4 regions of the Rhizobium bangladeshense genome follow, and region 4 is predicted to be linked to each of the others. Evidence: predicted binding sites of a transcription regulator. Region 4 holds the regulator's gene; each other region holds the start of a gene.

Region 1 (5,290 bases), on a different replicon from region 4:
TCAACCAACATATGGACGCGATTGCCACCTCGTCGCGCGAGCAGTCGGTAGGGCTGTCCGAGGTCAATACTGCCGTCAATCAGATGGACCAGGTGACCCAGCAGAACGCCGCCATGGTCGAGGAAGCGAATGCCGCCGGAGCCACACTTGCAAATGAGGCGAGTCGACTGCGCGGCTTGATTGGACAGTTTCAGCTCGGTACCCAGACGGTTGATCCGCTCGCGTCGCAGCGGCGAACAAGCGCCTTCGCGAAAGCCGGAGTGACCCCAGCTCCCGTTGCCTCGCCTGTCCGCGGCATGATCGGCAAGGTCGCGAACGCATTCGCGGTGAAGGGGTCTGCGGCTGTCGCAGTGGCGAACGAAAGCTGGGAAGAGTTTTAAGTGGTAAATTTCAGGCGGGAGCTTGAGAGGTCCCGCCCGAGTATCACGGTTCCTGAAGAACCGCTTCGCAACTCGCGGCCGGCGCTCGAGTGGCCAAAGCCACCCAGGCGCGTCCGAGTGGCGTAGCACTGACCGGTCGGACAGGAGGCCGGCATCGTTCTCGGCCGGCAGGAGTGCCGGATCGATCTCTGGCAGCGACGTTACGAACTGCGGAGCGTCAATTTCCTGACCGAACCAGACCAGCCGACCAACTCGATCACACGGCGGTTCATGGTGATCGGTCGGCCGCGCGGATCGAACAGCGCGATACCCTCGTTCATGCTGCGGAAGGTGGAGCGGATGGTGCGGGCTTCCGCCTCTTGGTATTGCCTCCATCATTGAGGACGTCGAAAGAAAATCGGAGACTAAGTTCCATAAATAGTATTATGCCACTTTTTAAAGTAGGGGGCGGATTCCATTTTCAAATGCAGCTAGGAGAATAACCGCCATAGTTACAGGAGGATGGAATGGCCCGCTCTTTCGTGCAGTTGAGTTTGGACGAACGCGCAGATGCATGCGAGGAAGATCAGTCAGGCAGAGATCGCACGCACCCTCAGCCGTGACCGCTCGACGTTCTGCCGTGAGCGTCGTCGAAACTACTGGCATGATCGCGAAGTTCCTCTCGTCCAAGGTACTGGCATGTGACGGCTCGGCGCCGTCTGCAAGGATGCAGACGCGCCTTCAGGAACCATGGACCATTTGCGCGAGGACATCGAGAAGTCGACGAACCGCGATCAAAGGCGATGTTCGAGACCTGCGAGGGGGCGCTGAAACCAGCGCCTCCCAATCTGTCGTTGTGACGCTCAGTGGCTATCCGACAAGCGCATTGTCGGCGCGCTTGATCGCAAGGATGGTCGAGCGCGGCAATTTGCCTTCGCCGTCTGGAAAGGGCGCATCGGGGTGCTGAATGCCGACGAACATCGTCCGCTTATCCGCCGACCAGGTCATGCCGGTGACTTCCGAGCCTTTCGGGCCGGTCAGGAAACGTTCGATGCGGCCGGTCGCCGGGTCGCCGGCAAGCATCTGGTTGTTGCCCTGGCCGAGGAAGTCGCCTTCGTTGGTGTCTTCGCCGTCCGTCTGGATCCACAAGAGACCGGTCGAGTCGAACATCATGCCATCAGGCGAGTTGAACATGTTGCCGGAGTTGATGTTGGACGAGCCGGCATAGGCATCCTTGTGAACGTCGGGATTGCCGGCCATGACGAACAGATCCCACTTGAACTTGCCGCTGGCATGGTCCTCATTTTCCGGATACCAGCGCACGATCTGGCCGTAGGCGTTTTTCTCGCGGGGATTGGCACCGCCGACCGGCATTTCGTCGCCGCCGGCATTATTCTTCACGCCACGATTGGTGTTGTTCGTCAGCGCGCAATAGGCCTCGATGGCGACCGGGTTGATGGCGACCCACTCCGGACGGTCCATGGTCGTGGCACCGACCTTCGAGGCGGCCTGGCGGGTGAAGACGTGGATCTCGTCCATCTTCATGCCGGTCGTTTCCGGCGTCAGCGCCAGCCACTCACCATTGCCGTCATCAACAAACTTGGCGACGTAGAGCGTGCCTTCGTCGAGCAGTTTGGAGGTGTCGACGCCCGGCACGTAGATGCCGTTCGAAACGTATTTGTAGAGGAACTCGCCACGTTCGTCGTCACCCATGTAGACGACCACGCGACCATTGCGGGCAATCACGACAGCGGCGTTCTCGTGCTTGATGCGGCCGAGCGCGGTGCGCTTGATCGGGGTGGACGTGGCATTGGACGGATCTATTTCCACGACATAACCGGCGCGCCGGGGTTCGTTCGGGTTTTTCGACACGTCAAAACGGGGATCGAAGACCTCATAGCCATACCGGGTTTCGGCTGCGATGCCGTAGCGCTTGAAGTCGTCGGGCATGGCAAAGTTCGGATCGGACGAGCCAAAATATCCGTTGAAGTTTTCCTCGCAGGTGAGATAGGTGCCCCACGGCGTCTTGCCGGCGCCGCAGTTGTTGAAGGTCCCAAGACAGTCGGTGCCGTTCGGATCGGCTTCGGTCTTGATAAGATCGGAACCGGCGGCCGGACCGGAGATCTTCATCGGGGTCAGATGGGTGATGCGGCGATTGAACGGGCTGTCGACCACGATTTCCCAGCCCTTTTCGCCTTCGGCGACTTCCATGACGGTGACACCCTGCAGGTTCTGTAGGATCTTCACATCGTCGGCGCTCTTCGGCATGCCCTTTTCATTGTGCGGAAGATTGATTTCGTTGTTTACATATTCATGGTTGACGGCGATGACCTGACGGTCGCCGATCACGAACAGTTCCATGCCGTCGGTGTTCTCGCCGAAGACCTTGTCGGAGTTTTCGACGCTTACGCCGTTGGCAGGATCGAGATCCGGGATATTGGAAAACAGCGGCTGGCCCCACTTCGCGAGCGGCTTCCAGGCATAACCTTCCGGGACATGCACGGTGTTGTCGGTGAAGACAGGGATCGGCTTGAACGCGAAGCGCGAATCGGTGTCCTGCGCCTGCGCCGAGGTGGAGGACATCAGATTGCCGAGCGTCCCCATTGCGGCGGCAGCTGAACCGACGGCTAGGATGCCACCGAGGAAACCGCGGCGTGAAACAGCCGATTCGACGACGCGGTCGAAATCGGTTTCGGCCGGCGGTGGGTTTTGCAGTTCGTCCCATTCGTCCCAGGACAATTTGCTGGTGTCGATATTAGCCATGGTGCTTCTCCTTTGTTGTTTCTTGGAACAATTCCGACAGCGGCTTTATCTTTGTAAGATCACAACCGGATGATGAACGAGTGACCGTCGGCATGAGGTGGGTGAAGCTGTCTCTGGAGCGTCATTCTCTGCAAAAGGCCAACTCCAACCAACTTTCCGCCTCCGAAATGCAAGCCGGAAGATGATCACGGTGGACGGGGATCTGCTTGCCCATTGTCAGGAAACGGCGCTCGATGCAGCCACACGAACCACCCTGTAGCTGGCCAGGTTGCCTGTTCTCTGAACGTCGCTAACTATTCCAGCGTCAGAGCCCTAAGCCTTCTCCGCGTCACCAATGTCCTTGATGTGGTGCTGCAGGCTCATCCGATCCAACGAAGCAAATGGCAGGTTGATAAAGATGTTCAGGCGCCTCTCCAACCCGGTCAGGACCTGCATAAAGGCCTGCTTGCGTTGCCAAGCCTCGTCTTCGACAAGGATCGGGTCAGGACAGCGCCAATGCCCGGTGATCGGCAGGCCCGGCCATTCCGGAAGCGCTTCGCCGGCGGCGGTATCACTGAGGGTGAAGACAAAATCCAGGTCGGTCGCCCCAGCATCCGCAAAATCCCGGAAATGCCGAGGCTTGATGTCTTCAATCGGGTAGTCTTCGTTCCGAAGCAGCTGCAGGACGGTGGGCTCGATCACCGGCGCCGGATCGACAGCAGCGCTGAAGGCTTTGAATCGTCCCTTGCCGATCTTGTTCAGGATTGCTTCAGCCATCACGCTACGTGCGGAATTGCGCCGTGATAGAAAGAGCACGCGATAGATTCCGTCCTGCATCAATCCCCCTCGGATAGCGATATCGGAAATCGATAGAGCTATGCCAAGGTTCGGTGACAGTTTTATGAAGCGGAACGACTGTGGCCTCCCCGACGACAAGGGCAGGCAAAGCAGTCCAAAATCCTGCCGGTGTCCGACGCTCAAAAACGGCCTCGCGTTTGAGACCATGGGAGACGGACGACTGCTTCGCCGATCCATTTACCCGACTATGACGTGCGGCACGAAACGCGATAGATTTGCGGTTATACGCGAGCGGTCCTCGCGGACGGCAAGGCCGCAGGCACGGTCGCCGGCGATCCAGCTGCCAAGCACGGCAAAACCGCTGTCGCTTTCGAAAAGCGGTGCATAGGCCTGAACGATGAACCCTTCGTCGCCATAATCGCCGGGCGCGGAAATCAGCTCCCTCCCCTCTCGAAATATCGTCACGTTCTCGCCTTCTCTCGACAAGAGTGGTTTGCGCACGTAGTCGGTCAGGGTCGAAGCGGCCGGGTCATCGTGGAAATAACTCGGCAGCAGGTTCGGGTGATTAGGGTGGCGCCGCCAGAGCAGCGGCAGAAGCCCTTTGTTGGAGAGCACGGACTTCCAGGCGGGCTCAACGAAAACATCGCCGGAGCGCGCCAGTTCGCGAGCGAAGGGCTCGCGCAGCATGAATTCCCATGGGTACAGCTTGAAGCAACGGTCGATCACCCGATCCTTGAGGTCGGTGTAGCGACCCTGCGCATCGATGCCGATCTCCCGAATGTCCAGAAGCTCGACGCGATGGCCCGCCTGCACCGCACAATCCATGAGGTAGACCGTCGTGCCTCGATCCTCCTCATTGTCGGTTATCGCGGCGAAGTGGAAGATTGACTCCTTGGGAAATTGGTCGAACGCCTCGACAAGGCTTTCCTGCAGGAAATTATACTGGTCCGAATCTTTGGGCAGAACACCCAAAGCAACCTGATCGGTCAGCCAGTTGAACTGGAAATAGGCCGTCTCGAATACCGAGGTGGGGGTATCGGCGTTGTATTCGAGCAACTTGGCCGGGCCGTTGCCGTCATAAGCAAGATCAAAACGGCCATAGAGGTGCCGGTCGCGGCGCTGCCAAGATCGCTGCACCACATCCCGCAGATCCTCCGGAATGGCCAGCCTGTCGAGCGACTCTTCGCTGCTGACGATCTCGCCGACCAGATCCATGCACATATCATGCAGTTCCTGGCTCGGCTCCTCGATCTGCATCTCGATCTCATCGAGCGTGAACGTATAAGCGGCATCATCGAGCCAATAGGGCTCGCCATACATGACGTGAAATCCGAAGCCGACGGCCCGCGCCTTGTCACGCCAGTCAGGACGCGCCGGAAGGGTGATGCGAT
Region 2 (5,290 bases), 460 kb from region 4:
CAGCTTGTCGGTCAGTTTCTGATCGACCGGGAGGGCATCGTACGGTGGAGCTTCACTGAAGTTCTGAAGGCTGGGCTCCAAACATTCACGGCACCGAATTCCGAGGAGTTGATGTCGGCAGCCTCGCAAGTCGCACATTAACAAGGAAAACTCGCTCGACGCCCTACCGCCGGAGTGGTTAGCGTCGCCTACTCCACGCAAGGCGATCAACCGGGTTGCATCATCTTCGAGACGCATCCCACCTCCCGAGATCATCCCTCGACAAAGAATATTCGCCTTGAGGGCTTCACTCCTTGTTATATGGAGCCCTATCTAGGGAATAAGCGCATTCCCTAACGCATGCCCATTGGAGCCCATCATGACCACCGATCTCCTGACGCTTTTCGACGCCGACGAAGCCACGATGCGCGGCCTCGTCGCCGAGGCCCTCACCGGCGCCGATGACGGCGAGCTGTTCATCGAGCATGCGCAGGCCGAAGCGCTGACTTTCGATAATGGCCGGCTGAAGGGCGGCAGCTTCAACACCGAACAGGGCTTCGGGCTTCGTGCCGTTGCCGGCGAAGCTGTGGGTTATGCCCATGCCGGCGATCTTTCGGTGGCGGCGCTGAAACGGGCGGCCGATGCGGTGGGCGCGGTGACGCGCGGCTATTCCGGCACCTATGCCGCCGCTCCCCAGGGCACCAACAAGAAATTCTACGGCGACCAGAACCCGATCGGCCAGCCGAGCTTCGAGGAGAAGGTCAAGGTCCTGCAGGACATAGACGCCTATCTCAGGGGCAAGAACGACAAGGTTCGGCAGGTGACGGCCTCGGTCGCAGCGAGCTGGCAGGTCGTCGACATCCTGCGCGCCGACGGCCATCGCGTGCGCGACATCCGGCCGATGACGCGTATCAACATCTCCGTCGTGGTCGGCGAAGGCGAGCGGCAGGAGAGCGGGTCCTACGGCAGCGGCGGGCGCATTGGCTTCGGCGATTTCATTGCCGAGGGCAGCTGGCAGTACGGCGCCGACGAAGCGCTGCGCCAGGCGCTCGTCAACCTGGAGGCGATCGACGCGCCGGCGGGCACGATGGATGTCGTTCTTGGTTCCGGCTGGCCGGGCGTGATGCTGCACGAGGCGGTTGGTCACGGGCTGGAGGGCGATTTCAACCGCAAGAAAACGTCGGCCTTTGCCGGCCTTCTCGGCCAGGTCGTCGCTGCGCCCGGCGTTACCGTCGTCGACGACGGCACGATCGACAACCGCCGCGGCTCGATCACCATCGACGATGAGGGCACGCCGTCCGGCTATAACGTGCTGATCGAGAACGGCAAGCTCGTCGGCTATATGCAGGATCGGCAGAATGCCAGGCTGATGGGCATGGCGCCCACGGGCAACGGCCGCCGTCAGGGCTATGCCCATGTGCCGATGCCGCGCATGACCAACACCTATATGCTCGGCGGCGACAAGACGCCTGATGAAATCATCGCCTCGGTGAAGAAGGGCATCTATGCCGTCTCCTTCGGCGGCGGCCAGGTCGACATCACCTCGGGCAAGTTCGTTTTCGGCTGCACCGAGGCCTATCTGATCGAGAACGGCAAGATCGGCGCGCCCATCAAGGGCGCCATGCTGATCGGCAACGGGCCGGACGCGATGAAGCGGGTGTCGATGATCGGCAACGACATGAAGCTCGACACCGGCATCGGCAATTGCGGCAAGGCCGGCCAGTGGGTGCCGGTCGGCGTCGGTCAGCCGCATCTGCGCATGGATCAGGTGACGGTCGGCGGCACGCAGACCTGAGGCGGGAGGAACTGATGGCGGAGATCGAAATCAGACCCTTTGCCGATGGCGACGCCGATGACGTGCTTTCGGTGATCCTGCCGATCCAGCGCGAGGAGTTCGGCATCGACATATCAGCCGATGCGCAGCCGGATCTCAGGGTCATTCCGGATTTCTACCAGTCCGGCAAAGGCCAGTTCTGGGTTGCCGTCAAGGACGGCGCCATCGTCGGCACGCTCGGGCTGAAGGATATCGGCAACAGGCAGGCGGCGCTGCGCAAAATGTTTGTCGCCGCCGAAGTCCGCGGCAGCGAGCATGGGGTGGCGGCACGGCTTCTCGAGCGGATGTTCGCCCATGCCAGGGCGGTCGGCCTCGCCGACATCTTTCTCGGGACGACCGACAAATTCGTCGCCGCCCATCGCTTCTACGAAAAGAACGGCTTTACCGAGATCGCCAAGAACGCCCTGCCCCGCTCCTTCCCGCTGATGGCGGTGGACAGCAAGTTCTACCGGTACAGGGTCGGCTGAGCTTCCGTATCTGCGTCTGAACCGCGCACACCCTGATCCTCTTGTCACTCAATTCAGCACCGCGCATCGGCGTGACGGCGGCTGAGGCCATGCGGCAACGTTGTCACAAATCTGTCATAAAGTTCAATCCGGCCCTATCTCTTCAAGGAGATAGGGTTTAGGAGGGCCGTGACGGACGGCGGCCGCTTTCGCTGTCCACAGCGCAGGCCAAGAAACGCGAGGTCCTCATGCTTGGTTGGTTTCGAAAGTTGATGCCGCGCGAAGACCGGTTCTTTGTACTCTTCGAACAGCATTCGAGAACGATCGTCGAAGCCGCGCAAGCCTTGGACCGGCTGTTGTCGGGCACCGAGATCGAGCATCAATGCGAGAAGATCGTGCGGTTGGAAGACCAGGCCGACGATATTACGCGCGAAGTCATGCAGGCCGTCCGGCGAAGCTTCATCACGCCTTTCGATCGTGGAGACATCAAGGATCTCATTCAATCCATGGATGATGCGATCGACATGATGCACAAGACCGTCAAGACCATCCGCCTCTTCGAGCAGACCAGCTTCGATCCGGGCATGCGCGAGATGGGCAAGATCGTCGTCGAGGCCGCCAACCTCATTGCCGAGGCCATTCCGCTGCTCAATCGCATAAATGCCAATGCTCCGCGTCTTTCGGCAATCGTCGAGCAGGTGACCCGCGTGGAGGGCCGCTCCGACGAACTGCACGAGCATGGCCTCAAGGATCTGTTTCGCCGGCATGGCTCGAATAATCCGATGGGCTATTTGATCGGCAGCGAGATCTATGGCGAGCTGGAAAAGGTGGTCGACCGATTCGAGGACGTCGCCAACGAGATCAGCGGCATCGTGATCGAGAATGTCTGATGGATGCCGCCCTCGCCTTCCCGCTCCTCATCGGCCTTATCGGCGTCGCCCTGCTCTTCGATTTTCTCAACGGCCTGCATGATGCGGCGAATTCGATCGCGACAATCGTCTCGACACGAGTTCTGAGGCCGCAATATGCGGTCTTCTGGGCGGCCTTTTTCAATTTCATTGCCTTCCTGTTCTTCGGGCTCCATGTGGCGGAGACGCTTGGAACCGGTATCATCGATCCGGCGATCGTCACGCCGCAAGTGATTTTCGCGGCCCTGATGGGCGCTATCGTCTGGAACGTCGTGACCTGGATCTTCGGCATTCCCTCCAGTTCCTCGCATGCGCTGGTCGGCGGCCTGGTCGGCGCGGGACTTGCCAAAACCGGGTTGAGCTCGATTGTCTGGAGCGGTCTTCTGAAAACCGCCGGCGCAATCGTCATGTCGCCGATGATCGGCTTCCTTTTAGCCCTGTTCCTCGTCCTGGCGGTCACCTGGACCTTCGTCCGGCAGACGCCCTTCGCCGTCGACCGATCGTTTCGCTTCCTGCAATTCGTGTCGGCGTCGCTCTATTCGCTCGGCCATGGCGGCAATGACGCCCAGAAGACCATGGGCATCATTGCGGTGCTTCTCTATTCGCAGGGCTATCTCGGCGGCAGCTTTCATGTGCCGTTCTGGGTGGTGATTTCGTGCCAGGCTGCGATGGCGCTCGGCACCTTGTTCGGCGGGTGGCGCATCGTCCATACGATGGGGTCGAAGATCACCAGGCTGAACCCAATGCAAGGCTTCTGCGCCGAAACGGGCGGCGCCTTGACCCTCTTCGGCGCCACATGGCTCGGCATCCCCGTTTCCACCACCCACACCATTACCGGGGCCATCATCGGCGTCGGCGCCGCAAGACGCCTATCCGCCGTGCGATGGGGGCTCGCCGGCAACATCGTGGTCGCGTGGATTGTCACCCTTCCGGCTGCGGCGTTGATTTCGGCGATTTCATTTTGGCTTGTGACGCTGTTGAGCCAAATTTTCTAACGCCGATCCTGCAGCGAGATGGCCGACTTCTTACCTGCTCTGCGGCTGAAACCGCCACTTCCTTTCGATCGCCGCGGCAAGGTCTAGGTCATTGTGGCGGGCAAACAGCAGAAGATGGCCGAGAACATCGGCGGTCTCATCGGCCAAATCCCGCTGCATGTCTTCAGGAGAGCGGCCCTTCGCACGGCCGCGGCCGGTCAGGCGGTTCCATGCCTGAGTCAACTCACCCATTTCTTCCTGGAGCTTCAGCAGGTACCAGTCGGCGTCGCGTTCGATGTTGTTGGCAGCGACATGGACAGAGGATGAGATTTCGAACTGTTCGGCAAGACGGCGCAACATGAACGTTCTCCTTTTGTTTAGGGAGGAGACGCTGATTCCCGCTGCTTGTCCAGAGTGGAATATGATGCTGCTGCGATCAGCCGTGATCGGGCAGCAGCATGCAGTCATAGGAACGCTGCTTCAGCGCATCGCACGCGGAGACGGCGGCGTCCCTGCTGGCGAAACCGACGAAGCGGGCGCGATAGATCCTGTTCGCCCCCTGGCCGACCGCTTCGGTATGGGGCGAAGCGGCAAGGAGCGGTGCTCCGGCCTCCGACTGCGCCTGGGCGAGAAGCGCACGCGCCGCATCGGCGCTCGGCGCGGCCGATATCTGGATCTGCCAGGTTCCGTCGGATTTCTCGGCCGGAGTCTTGACGGTCTTGCCGGCGGCGAGGATCTCGTCCATGGCGGTCGGGCGTTCCAGCGGCACGACGGCGTCGTCGGCATAAGCCAGGCTCTTCGCTGCGAGATCTTCGTCCGGTCGCGGTGCGTTCAGCGGCACCGGAACATCGGAAGCATCGGCGGCGGAAGCGACTTCGACCGGCTCCCTGGCGCCGACGCTCGCCATCAGCCTGGCGCCGCCTGATGACGAGGCACGGCCGAGATAGCGGTCGAGCAGCGCTTCCATCTTGGCGTCGCGGCTGCGGGCGGTGCGACCGCCGAGCACGACACCGACGACGCGGCGGTTGCCGTCCCTGACGGCGCTGACGAGGTTGAAGCCGGAGGCGTTGGTATATCCCGTCTTGATGCCGTCCATGCCCTGGTAGCGGTACATGAGATTGTTGTGGCCGCGCACAGTCTTGCCGCGGA
Region 3 (5,290 bases), 340 kb from region 4:
CCGCAATCACCCCTTCACCGGCGAGATCCGCATCGGCGAAGTCGAGGTGGAATTCGACGTGGCGGAGCTCGGCTTCGCCGTCTCGCTCGGCGTAATCCAAATCACTGAATGCCAGATGGTCAACCAGTTCAAGGGATCGGCCAAGGCGCCGCCGCAATTCACCCGCGGCTACGGCCTCGTCTTCGGCCAGAGCGAGCGCAAGGCGATGGCGATGTCTCTGGTCGATAGGGCGTTGCGCGCCGAAGAGCTCGGCGAGGACATCACCGCGCCTGCGCAGGATGAGGAATTCGTCATTTCCCATTCCGACAACGTCCAGGCGACCGGTTTCGTCGAGCACCTGAAGCTTCCGCATTATGTGGACTTCCAGGCCGAACTCGATCTCGTCCGCCGCATGCGCCGCGAATTCGAAGCCGCCCGCAGTGCTGGCGAAGACATGAAGGAAGCCGCCGAATGAGCGATCTCGCCAGCTACAACTTCGCCTATCTCGACGAGCAGACCAAGCGGATGATCCGCCGCGCCATCCTGAAGGCAATCGCCATTCCAGGCTACCAGGTGCCTTTCGCCTCGCGCGAAATGCCGATGCCCTACGGCTGGGGCACCGGCGGCGTGCAGGTGACGGCCTCGATCATCGGGCCTGACGACGTGCTGAAGGTCATCGATCAGGGCGCCGACGATACGACCAACGCCGTTTCCATCCGCGCCTTCTTCCAAAAGGTCGCCAATGTCGCGGTGACGACGCATACCAGGGATGCGACGATCATCCAGACGCGCCACCGCATCCCGGAGGAAAAGCTCGGAGCCGGCCAGGTGCTGGTCTATCAGGTGCCGATCCCAGAGCCGCTGCGCTTCCTTGAGCCCCGCGAGACCGAGACCCGCAAGATGCATGCGCTCGAAGAATACGGCCTCATGCATGTGAAGCTCTACGAGGACATCGCGCGCAACGGTCGCATCGCCACCACCTATGCCTATCCGGTCAAGGTGCATGGACGTTACGTCATGGATCCTTCGCCGACACCGAAGTTCGACAATCCGAAGATGCACAAGTCGGAAGCGCTGCAGCTTTTCGGCGCCGGTCGCGAAAAGCGCATCTATGCCGTGCCGCCCTATACCGACGTCGTCAGCCTGGATTTCGAAGACCATCCCTTCGAGATCCAGCGCTTCGGCAAACCCTGCGCGCTCTGCGGCGCAGAAGATGTCTACCTCGACGAGGTCATCCTCGACGACAAGGGCGGCCGCATGTTCGTCTGCTCCGATACCGACCATTGCGAAGATCGCCGGGCGCAGGGGCATGCCGGCGAAATGCTGGCCCGGGAGGCTGCGGAATGACCGACACGGCGCTTCTCAAAGTCAACGACCTCTCAAAATTCTACGGCAATCGCATCGGCTGCCGGAACGTCTCCTTCGAGCTCTGGCCCGGCGAGGTGCTCGCCATCGTCGGCGAATCGGGTTCCGGCAAGACAACGCTGCTCAACTGCATCTCCACCAGGCTGATGCCGACCACCGGCAGCGTAGAGTACCACATGCGCGACGGCAGCTACCGCGACCTCTACCATATGAATGAGGCCGAGCGCCGCTTCCTGATGCGCACCGACTGGGGGTTCGTACACCAGAACCCCGCCGACGGGCTGCGCATGACCGTCTCGGCCGGCGCCAATGTCGGTGAACGGCTGATGGCGATCGGCGACCGGCACTACGGCAAGATCCGCTCGGCCGCCATCGACTGGCTCGAACGTGTCGAGATCGACGCAGAGCGCATCGACGACCAGCCGCGCGCCTTTTCCGGCGGCATGCGCCAGCGCCTGCAAATTGCCCGCAATCTCGTCACCGGGCCGCGCCTCGTCTTCATGGACGAACCCACCGGCGGTCTCGACGTTTCGGTGCAGGCGCGCCTGCTCGATCTGGTGCGCGGCCTCGTCAACGATCTTGGCCTCTCGGCCATCATCGTCACCCACGATCTCGCCGTCGCCCGGCTTCTCTCGCACCGGATGATGGTGATGAAGGATGGCTGCGTCATCGAACACGGTCTGACAGATCGTGTGCTCGACGATCCGCGGGAGCCTTACACCCAGCTGCTCGTCTCCTCGATCCTGCAGGTCTGAGCCATCGTTAGAAACCAGGAAAGAAGAATCATGGCCACGCCCCTCGTCGTTTCCGAAGTCTCGAAAAGCTTCACCATGCACCTGCGCGACGGCATCAGGCTGCCCGTCGTCTCCGACGTCGCCTTCTCTGTGTCGTCAGGCGAATGCGTCGTGCTCGGCGGCCCCTCTGGCATCGGCAAGAGCTCGCTGCTCAAGATGATCTACGGCAATTATGCCGTCGATACCGGGCAGATCCTCGTCCACCACGACGGGCGCATCGTCGATCTTGCCTCGGCCGACCCGCGCACCGTGCTCAACGTGCGGCGCCATACGCTCGGCTATGTCAGCCAATTCCTGCGCACCGTCCCGCGTGTCGCGGCCATAGACGTAGTGGCCGAGCCGCTTGTCGCACGCGGCGAACAGGCCGTGGCGGCGCGGGAAAAGGCCGGTGCCCTGCTCGCCAAACTCAACCTGCCCGAAACGCTCTGGCAGCTTCCGCCCGCCACCTTTTCGGGCGGAGAACAACAACGGGTCAACATCGCGCGCGGCTTCATCACCGACCATACGATCCTGCTTCTCGACGAACCCACAGCGTCGCTCGATGCACGAAATCGGGCCGTCGTCGTCAGCATGATTGCCGAAAAGAAGCGGGCGGGCGTTGCTCTCCTCGGCATCTTCCACGACGAGGAAGTGCGCGAAGCCGTCGCCGAGCGCATCCTCGATGTCCAGCAGTTCTCTCCACGAAAGATCGCTGCATGAACCGGAAGCTGGGCCTTGAGCCCTATATCGACGAGACTGCATCCGTCAGCGATTCCACCCTCGGGCGCTATACCGAAATCTCGGAACGCTGCCGCATCAGCGAGGTAACCTTCGGCGACTATTCCTACATCATGCAGGACGGCTCCATCTGGTGCGCGACGATCGGCAAATTCGTCAATATTGCCGCCGCCGTTCGCATCAACGCCACCAACCATCCGACCTGGCGCGCGACGCTGCACCATTTCACCTATCGCGCCGCAGATTACTGGCCGGACGGCGACATGGAGGAGGATTTCTTCGCCTGGCGGCGCTTGAATCGCGTGACGATCGGCAATGACGTCTGGATCGGCCATGGGGCGACGATCCTGCCGGGCGTCAGCGTCGGCAACGGCGCGGTGATAGGCGCCGGTGCCGTCGTATCGAAAGACGTCGCGTCCTACACGATCGTCGGCGGCGTCCCGGCCCGGCTGATCCGCGATCGGTTTTCTGAGGCGCTCGGAGAACGCATGGACGAACTCGCCTGGTGGGATTGGGAACATGACCGGCTGCGCCTGGCACTCCAGGATTTTCGCAACCTGAGCGCGGAAGATTTCCTCTCCCGCTACGGCGGCTAAACCTCCGATACCAGCGCCAGGAATTGTGACAAGACTTACACAAATATGACATCTGAGGGTCATCAAGCGGGACTAATGCGATCCTGATAAAGGCCCGGGATGCAGGGGAAGAGCATGATGTTCACGCTGAAGGATGTCACACGTCGATTCGGAAACAAACTCGCCGTCGACGCCGTCACACTCGAGATTTCTCAGGGTCAGATGGTTGGCATCATCGGCCGCTCCGGCGCCGGCAAGTCGACGCTCCTGCGCATTATCAACCGGCTCCAGGAGCCGAGCTCCGGCTCGATTCACTTTGCCGGCGTCGAAGTCTCCGGACTTCGTGGCCGGGCGCTGCGCAACTGGCAGCGCGACTGTGCGATGATCTTCCAGCAGTTCAACCTGGTGCCGCGCCTTGATGTTCTCACAAATGTCATGCTCGGCCGGCTCAATCACCGCTCGACGCTTCTGAGCCTGCTCAGCGTCTTCACACGCGAGGAGCGTATTCACGCCATCGCCGCGCTCGAACGCCTCGGCATTGAGCAGACGGCGCTGCAGCCGGCCGGCACGCTTTCCGGCGGACAACAGCAGCGCGTGGCGATTGCCCGCGCGCTCATGCAGAACCCGAAGATGGTTCTCGCCGACGAGCCGATCGCCTCGCTCGACCCGCTGAACGCCAAGATCGTCATGGATGCGCTGCGCGATATCAACGAGCGCGAGGGCATCATCGTAATCACCAATCTGCACACGCTCGACACCGCCCGCAACTACTGTGAGCGCATCATCGGCATGGCCGGTGGCCGCGTCGTCTTCGACGGAAAGCCCTCGGAGTTGACCGCGGAGGCTGTCAAGGAAATCTACGGGACGGATAAGGACGGCGCCGGCATCGACGAAACGGTGACCTCGACCAGCATTGAATCCACTCGTCGCCCCGAAATCGCATCATCCGGCATGACGGCCAAAGCCGCCGCCATGCATTGAACCGTTTCCGGCCGACGGGACAACGGCCGGAGAACCAACTGACAAGCCACGTCACAAAAGGAGACTTCCATGTCTGCATTCCGCAATATCCTGATGGCTACCATCGCCGTAGCCGCCCTCGCCGGCAATGCCGCCGCACAGGACGTCAAGGTGCTCCGCATCGGACTCGATGGCGGTGAAAACGAAGCCGACCAGGTTCGCCGCACCGAGTGCGTCAAGCCGGGCCTGACCGCTGCCACCGGTGTTTCCGAAGTCCAGCTCTTCCCATCGCCGAACTACAACGGCGTCATCCAGGGCCTGCTCGGTGGCACGATCGACCTCGCCGTCATGGGCGCTGCCTCCTACGCCGCGGTTTATATCAAAGATCCGAACGCCGTTACCCCGGTTCTGACCACGAAGCAGGCCGACGGTTCGACCGGCTACTATTCGATCATGGTTGCCCGCAAGGATTCCGGCATCAAGACGCTCGCCGACGCCAAGGGCAAGAAGCTCGGCTTCGCCGATCCCGACTCCACCTCCGGTTACCTCGTTCCTAACGTTGCCCTTCCGAAAGACACCGGCGCTCCCGTCAAGCAGTATTTCTCTGAAACCGGCTTCGGCGGCGGCCATGAGAACCTCGTTCTCGGCGTTCTCGACAAGAAGTTCGACGTCGGCACCACCTTCGGTTCCGGTCAGGGCGAGTGGGCGCAGGGCTACACCTCCGGCAACCTGCACCAGATGGTCGCCAAGGGCCTGCTCGACATGGACGATATCGTCGAGGTCTGGAAGTCGCCGCTCATCCCGAACGGTCCGCTGATGGTTTCCCAGAAGCTGCCGGCCGATCTCCAGAAGAAGGTTACCGCCTACTTCGCCGAGCTGCCGAAGACCGACAAGAGCTGC
Region 4 (5,290 bases):
CGCGTCACCGGCAAGATCACGCTGGACGGCGACGACGTCTATGATCCGGATATCGACGTCGTCGAACTTCGCGCCCGCGTCGGCATGGTTTTCCAGAAGCCGAACCCGTTCCCGAAGTCGATCTACGAAAACGTCTCCTACGGCCCGCGCATCCATGGTCTCGCAAAGTCGAAGGCCGATCTCGACCAGATCGTCGAGACCAGCCTGCAGCGCGCCGGCCTCTGGAACGAGGTCAAGGACCGCGTGCACGAGTCCGGCACCGGCCTCTCGGGCGGCCAGCAGCAGCGCTTGTGCATCGCCCGCGCCGTTGCCGTCAGCCCGGAAGTCATCCTGATGGATGAGCCCTGCTCGGCGCTTGACCCGATCGCCACCGCCAAGGTCGAGGAACTGATCCACGAGCTGCGCGAGAATTACACGATCGTCATCGTCACCCACTCCATGCAGCAGGCCGCGCGCGTTTCGCAGCGCACCGCCATGTTCCACCTCGGCAACCTCGTCGAGGAGAACGACACCGACAAGATGTTCACCAATCCGGACGATCCACGTACCCAGGACTACATCATGGGTCGCTTCGGCTGATTGCGGCGATCCGAAGCCTTCCCGTTATTCGAGGACAAAGCCCAATGGCATCGACACATATTTATTCTGCCTATGATGATGATCTGAAGTTCCTGTCCAGGCGGATTTCCGAAATGGGCGGCCTGGCCGAACAGATGGTCGCGGAATCCGTCCGGGCGCTGGTCAACGGCGACACGGCGCTGGCGCAGAAGGTCATCTCCGACGATGTGATCCTTGATCACACCGAGCGCGAAATCGGCGACAAGGCGATCGTCACCATCGCCCGCCGCCAGCCGATGGCCGCAGACCTGCGCGAAATCATGGGTTCGATCCGCATCGCCGCCGATCTCGAACGCGTCGGCGACCTCGGCAAGAACACAGCCAAGCGCGTCATCGCCGTGCAGAGCACCGGCGTTCCCCGCAAGCTCGCCCGCGGTCTCGAGCACCTGTCCGAGCTGGCGCTGGTCCAGCTCAAGGAAGTGCTCGACGTCTATACGACGCGCGCCGCCGACAAGGCGACCGCCATCCGCGAACGCGATAACGAGATCGACGCGATGTACACGTCGCTGTTCCGCGAGCTGCTGACCTACATGATGGAAGATCCGCGCAACATCACGAGCTGCACGCATCTGCTCTTCTGCGCCAAGAACATCGAGCGCATCGGCGACCACGCCACCAACATCGCCGAGACTATCTACTACATGGCAACGGGCGCCCAGCCGGAAGGCGATCGCCCCAAGGATGACAGCGCCAACACTGTCGGCGCCGCGACGGAATAATCGTCACGAACCAGCGGACCGGGCCAGCCGCCCGGACCAACCACTTGCGTGCGCGCCCGTTCGGGGCGCGCAAAGAGGTCGCAGCCAATTTCTGAAGATGCGCAGGACGCCTGCTTAATCGCCCCGGTTTAAGGCTTTTGCGCGAGGAGACGGACACGCATGATCCCGAGAGTCGCAGTTGTTGAAGACGAGGAAGCCCTGAGCGTACTTCTTCGCTATAACCTGGAAGCGGAAGGCTTCGAGGTCGATACCATCCTGCGCGGCGACGAGGCCGAAATCAGGCTTCAGGAGCGCACGCCCGACCTTCTGATCCTCGACTGGATGCTGCCCGGCGTCTCCGGCATCGAACTCTGCCGGCGCCTGCGCATGCGGCCGGAAACCGAGCGGCTGCCGATCATCATGCTGACGGCGCGCGGCGAGGAGAGCGAGCGCGTGCGCGGGCTGTCCACCGGCGCCGACGATTACGTCGTGAAGCCGTTCTCGACCCCCGAACTCGTCGCCCGCGTCAAGGCGATGCTGCGCCGTGCCCGCCCTGAAGTGCTGTCGTCGGTGCTGAAATGCGGCGATATCGAGCTCGATCGCGAAACCCATCGCGTCCACCGCAAGAGCCGCGAGGTCCGCCTCGGACCGACCGAATTCCGCCTGCTGGAATTCCTGATGTCGTCGCCAGGCCGGGTCTTTTCCCGCTCGCAGCTGCTCGACGGCGTCTGGGGCCACGACATCTATGTCGACGAACGCACCGTCGACGTCCATGTCGGCCGCCTGCGCAAGGCGCTGAATTTCTCCAACATGCAGGACGTCATCCGCACCGTCCGCGGCGCCGGTTACTCGATGGAGGCCTGAGGTTGAGGAGAGTGCATGTGGCCGGCGCTCCCGCCCGTGCAGCGGTTCCCAGGCCCTTCATCGCACCGGCGCTGGGTATGAGCCAGCACGGCCTCACCTCGGTCATCCAGGCACCACCTCTCCTCCGTCATCCCAGGGCTTGACCCTGGGATCCATGCGGCTGGCGCTGCGGGAGGAACGATGGCATTCAGCTGCAGGGAAGTTATCGAAGCCGAGTGCCTGTTGTGGATCCCAGGGTCAAGCCCTGAGATGACGGAGTGTGGGTTGGCGTTCTAGCCTAACGCCCGCTGATGCAGCTTGTGAAGCGGCGCTTTTGCCGCAAATTCATCGCGCCTGCGAGGGCTGTGCGTCTCGGCGCCACCTCTCCATCGCGCCTGCAGAGCCAACCTGTCCAGGCACCATCTCCCCTCCGTCATCCCAGGGCTTGACCCTGGGATCCATGCGGCTGGCACTGTGAGAAGCGCGATAGCATCGAACTGCAGGGAAACAATTGAAGTGGTGTGCTTGGTTGCGGATCCCAGGGTCAAGCCCTGGGATGACGGAAAGTGTGGTCGGCTTTGCTGCCAAACACAAAGGTCGCTTCCCCACTCCGATCATAAAAAACGGGCCACTCGGCCCGTTTTTTTGTCCGTGGATGCAGCCCGCTCAACTTGCCCGTGCAGCCGCCCGGCGCCGTTCGTTGACCGGCTGGTAGGCAAGCTTCTGATGATAGCCGCAATAGGGTGAGTTGTCCGGGGACTCGCAGCCGCAGAAATGGAAGTCTTCCTTCAGCGGATCGCCGACCGGCCACTTGCAGGTGCGTTCAGTCAGCTCCGTCAGGCCAAGGCGGCGGGAAATCGGCACGACTACGTTGCCGGCCGGCACATATTCCATCTCCTCGACCGCATCGACCTCGATCTCTTCCTTCAGCATCGTTGCGCCCTGCTGGCGGGTAACGGTGCGGGTGGTGATCCGGGAGGCGTAGTTCGGCGCACGCGGCGCTGAAGTCTGGCGCTTCGGCGTGCGCGCCGCTGTGGCTGTGCCGCCGGCCTTGGCACGGCCGGGAAGGCTCAGCCGGTGCACCTTGCCGATGACGGCATTTCGGCTGACCCCGCCAAGCTGCGCCGCGATCTGGCTGGCACTCAGTCCTTCCGACCAAAGCTTCTTGAGTTTCTCGACCCGCTCGTCTGTCCAGTTCATGCCCTGTCTCCACCTTTTGCGTTGGTGATGGCAGAATCCCTCACCGTTGTCCCGGAAGCCTCCGAAACAAGAAACGCCTGATCAATTTTGGTGACTAGTTCCGCCGCATGCAGTCTAGTAATTGAACTTTAACCTAGTGTGAGGCTGACTCCGTGACAAGAGTCGCGGGAATCCGGATGAATCGAATTTCAAGTTTTCCCCAACTTGCTGCCTCCGCGTGTCATTTCTGCAATAATGCCTGTTGAAGGCCGGAAACGCCCCTGTACTAGCTTGCTGCATGCGCTAAGGCCGCAGTTTTGTTGACATTGCAGCGCGAAAAGGAAATAGTACCGCTTGCCGCCGAAAGGCGGCATTTTTAATTTGTCGGGCTTGGTGTCTTTAGCCGGAGTCCGGGCATGACAACATTGGGAGACCCGCGCCATGGCTGAAGCCGCGCCGCTTTATGACACCTATTCTCGCGCCCCGCTGCGGTTCGAGCGAGGCGAGGGCGTATGGCTGATCACCGAAGGCGGCGAGCGTTATCTCGATTTCGGCGCCGGCGTCGCCGTGACATCGGTCGGCCACAGCAATCCGCACGTTGTCGCAGCGCTGAAGGAGCAGGCCGATAAGGTCTGGCACCTCTCCAATATCTATGAGATCCCCGGCCAGGAGCGCCTCGCCAAGCGCCTGACCGACGCAACCTTTGCCGACAAGGTGTTCTTCACCAATTCGGGCGCGGAGGCGCTCGAATGCGCCGTCAAGACGGCGCGCCGCTATCAGTTCTCCAAGGGCCACCCCGAGCGCTTCCATATCATCACCTTCGAAGGCGCCTTCCACGGCCGCACGCTCGCGACGATCGCCGCCGGCGGCCAGGAGAAATATCTCGAAGGCTTCGGCCCTAAGGCGCCGGGTTTCGATCAGGTGCCCTTTGGCGACATCGATGCCGTCCGCGCCGCCGTTACCGATGCGACGGCAGCAATCCTGATCGAACCGGTGCAGGGCGAGGGCGGTGTGCGTCCTGCAACCAACGAGTTCATGAAGGCGCTTCGCCAGATCTGCGACGAAAAGGGCCTGCTGTTGATCCTCGACGAGGTGCAGACGGGCGTCGGCCGCACCGGCAAGCTCTTCGCCCATGAATGGTCCGGCATCACACCCGACATCATGGCCGTTGCCAAGGGCATCGGCGGCGGTTTCCCGCTCGGAGCCTGCCTTGCCACCGCGGAGGCCGCTTCCGGAATGAAGGCCGGCACGCATGGTTCGACCTATGGCGGCAATCCGCTTGCCATGGCCGTTGGCAGCGCCGTGCTCGATATCATTCTCGCGGATGGTTTCCTTGAGCATGTGCGCGACGTGGCGCTCGTCTTCCGTCAGGGGCTTGCCTCGCTCAAGGATCGTTATCCCGACGTGATCGAGGATATCAGAGGCGAGGGGCTTCTGCTCGGCGTCAAGGCTGCGGTTTCCTCCGCCGAACTGCTGCAGGCGATCCGCGCCGCGCACCTGCTCGGCGTGCCGGCGGGCGACAACGTCATCCGCCTTCTTCCTCCGCTCGTCGTCACTGCCGAGGAAGCCCGCGAAGGGCTCGCGCGCCTCGAGCGCGCCGCCGAGAGCATCCGCGCCTCCAAGGTCAAGAAGACGGCTTGAAAGGATCGCCGCCTTCGGGCGCACGACAGGTAAGAACATGGCTCCCAAACATTTCCTAGATCTTTCGGCGGTCACATCAGCCGACCTCAGAACCATCATGAACGACGCGCTCGCCCGCAAGCAGGCCTTCAAGGCCGGCAAAGACGACAAGCCGCTCGCCGGCAAGATGCTGGCGATGATCTTCGAGAAACCGTCGACGCGCACCCGCGTCTCCTTCGACGTCGGCATGCGTCAGCTCGGCGGCGAAACACTCTTCCTTTCGGGCACCGAAATGCAGCTCGGCCGCGCCGAGACGATCGGGGACACCGCCA

What was found. Region 4 encodes PhoB, which activates phosphate uptake and scavenging genes when phosphate is short. Its sites were predicted from a motif close to TGTCATNNANCTGTCAT; they were not measured.
Region 1: J2J98_RS21205 (PhoX family protein) is a predicted target of PhoB. The motif match lies at 3,231-3,247, and genes of this name have one in related genera.
Region 2: J2J98_RS04615 (DUF47 domain-containing protein) is a predicted target of PhoB. The motif match lies at 2,382-2,398, and genes of this name have one in related genera.
Region 3: phnC (phosphonate ABC transporter ATP-binding protein) is a predicted target of PhoB. The motif match lies at 3,486-3,502, and genes of this name have one in related genera.

What each region holds. Positions count from the first base shown of each region.
Region 1 is NZ_CP071613.1:44,857-50,146, reverse strand. Features, by position in the region: gene J2J98_RS21215 (methyl-accepting chemotaxis protein) at 1-380, shown strand, start outside; partial or broken gene J2J98_RS21210 (PAS domain-containing protein) at 498-751, opposite strand; gene J2J98_RS21205 (PhoX family protein) at 1,230-3,122, opposite strand; gene J2J98_RS21200 (arsenate reductase/protein-tyrosine-phosphatase family protein) at 3,435-3,938, opposite strand; gene J2J98_RS21195 (glutathionylspermidine synthase family protein) at 4,137-5,290, opposite strand, start outside.
Region 2 is NZ_CP071612.1:970,087-975,376, reverse strand. Features, by position in the region: gene J2J98_RS04630 (peroxiredoxin-like family protein) at 1-141, shown strand, start outside; gene tldD (metalloprotease TldD) at 359-1,774, shown strand; gene J2J98_RS04620 (GNAT family N-acetyltransferase) at 1,789-2,280, shown strand; gene J2J98_RS04615 (DUF47 domain-containing protein) at 2,508-3,149, shown strand; gene J2J98_RS04610 (inorganic phosphate transporter) at 3,149-4,162, shown strand; gene J2J98_RS04605 (nucleoside triphosphate pyrophosphohydrolase family protein) at 4,193-4,501, opposite strand; gene J2J98_RS04600 (D-alanyl-D-alanine carboxypeptidase family protein) at 4,578-5,290, opposite strand, start outside.
Region 3 is NZ_CP071612.1:173,263-178,552, reverse strand. Features, by position in the region: gene J2J98_RS00840 (carbon-phosphorus lyase complex subunit) at 1-454, shown strand, start outside; gene J2J98_RS00835 (alpha-D-ribose 1-methylphosphonate 5-phosphate C-P-lyase PhnJ) at 451-1,326, shown strand; gene phnK (phosphonate C-P lyase system protein PhnK) at 1,323-2,099, shown strand; gene phnL (phosphonate C-P lyase system protein PhnL) at 2,130-2,837, shown strand; gene J2J98_RS00820 (DapH/DapD/GlmU-related protein) at 2,834-3,451, shown strand; gene phnC (phosphonate ABC transporter ATP-binding protein) at 3,569-4,411, shown strand; gene phnD (phosphonate ABC transporter substrate-binding protein) at 4,481-5,290, shown strand, end outside.
Region 4 is NZ_CP071612.1:514,670-519,959, forward strand. Features, by position in the region: gene pstB (phosphate ABC transporter ATP-binding protein PstB) at 1-579, shown strand, start outside; gene phoU (phosphate signaling complex protein PhoU) at 624-1,337, shown strand; gene phoB (phosphate regulon transcriptional regulator PhoB) at 1,497-2,180, shown strand; gene J2J98_RS02505 (GcrA family cell cycle regulator) at 2,826-3,359, opposite strand; gene J2J98_RS02510 (aspartate aminotransferase family protein) at 3,780-4,979, shown strand; gene argF (ornithine carbamoyltransferase) at 5,017-5,290, shown strand, end outside.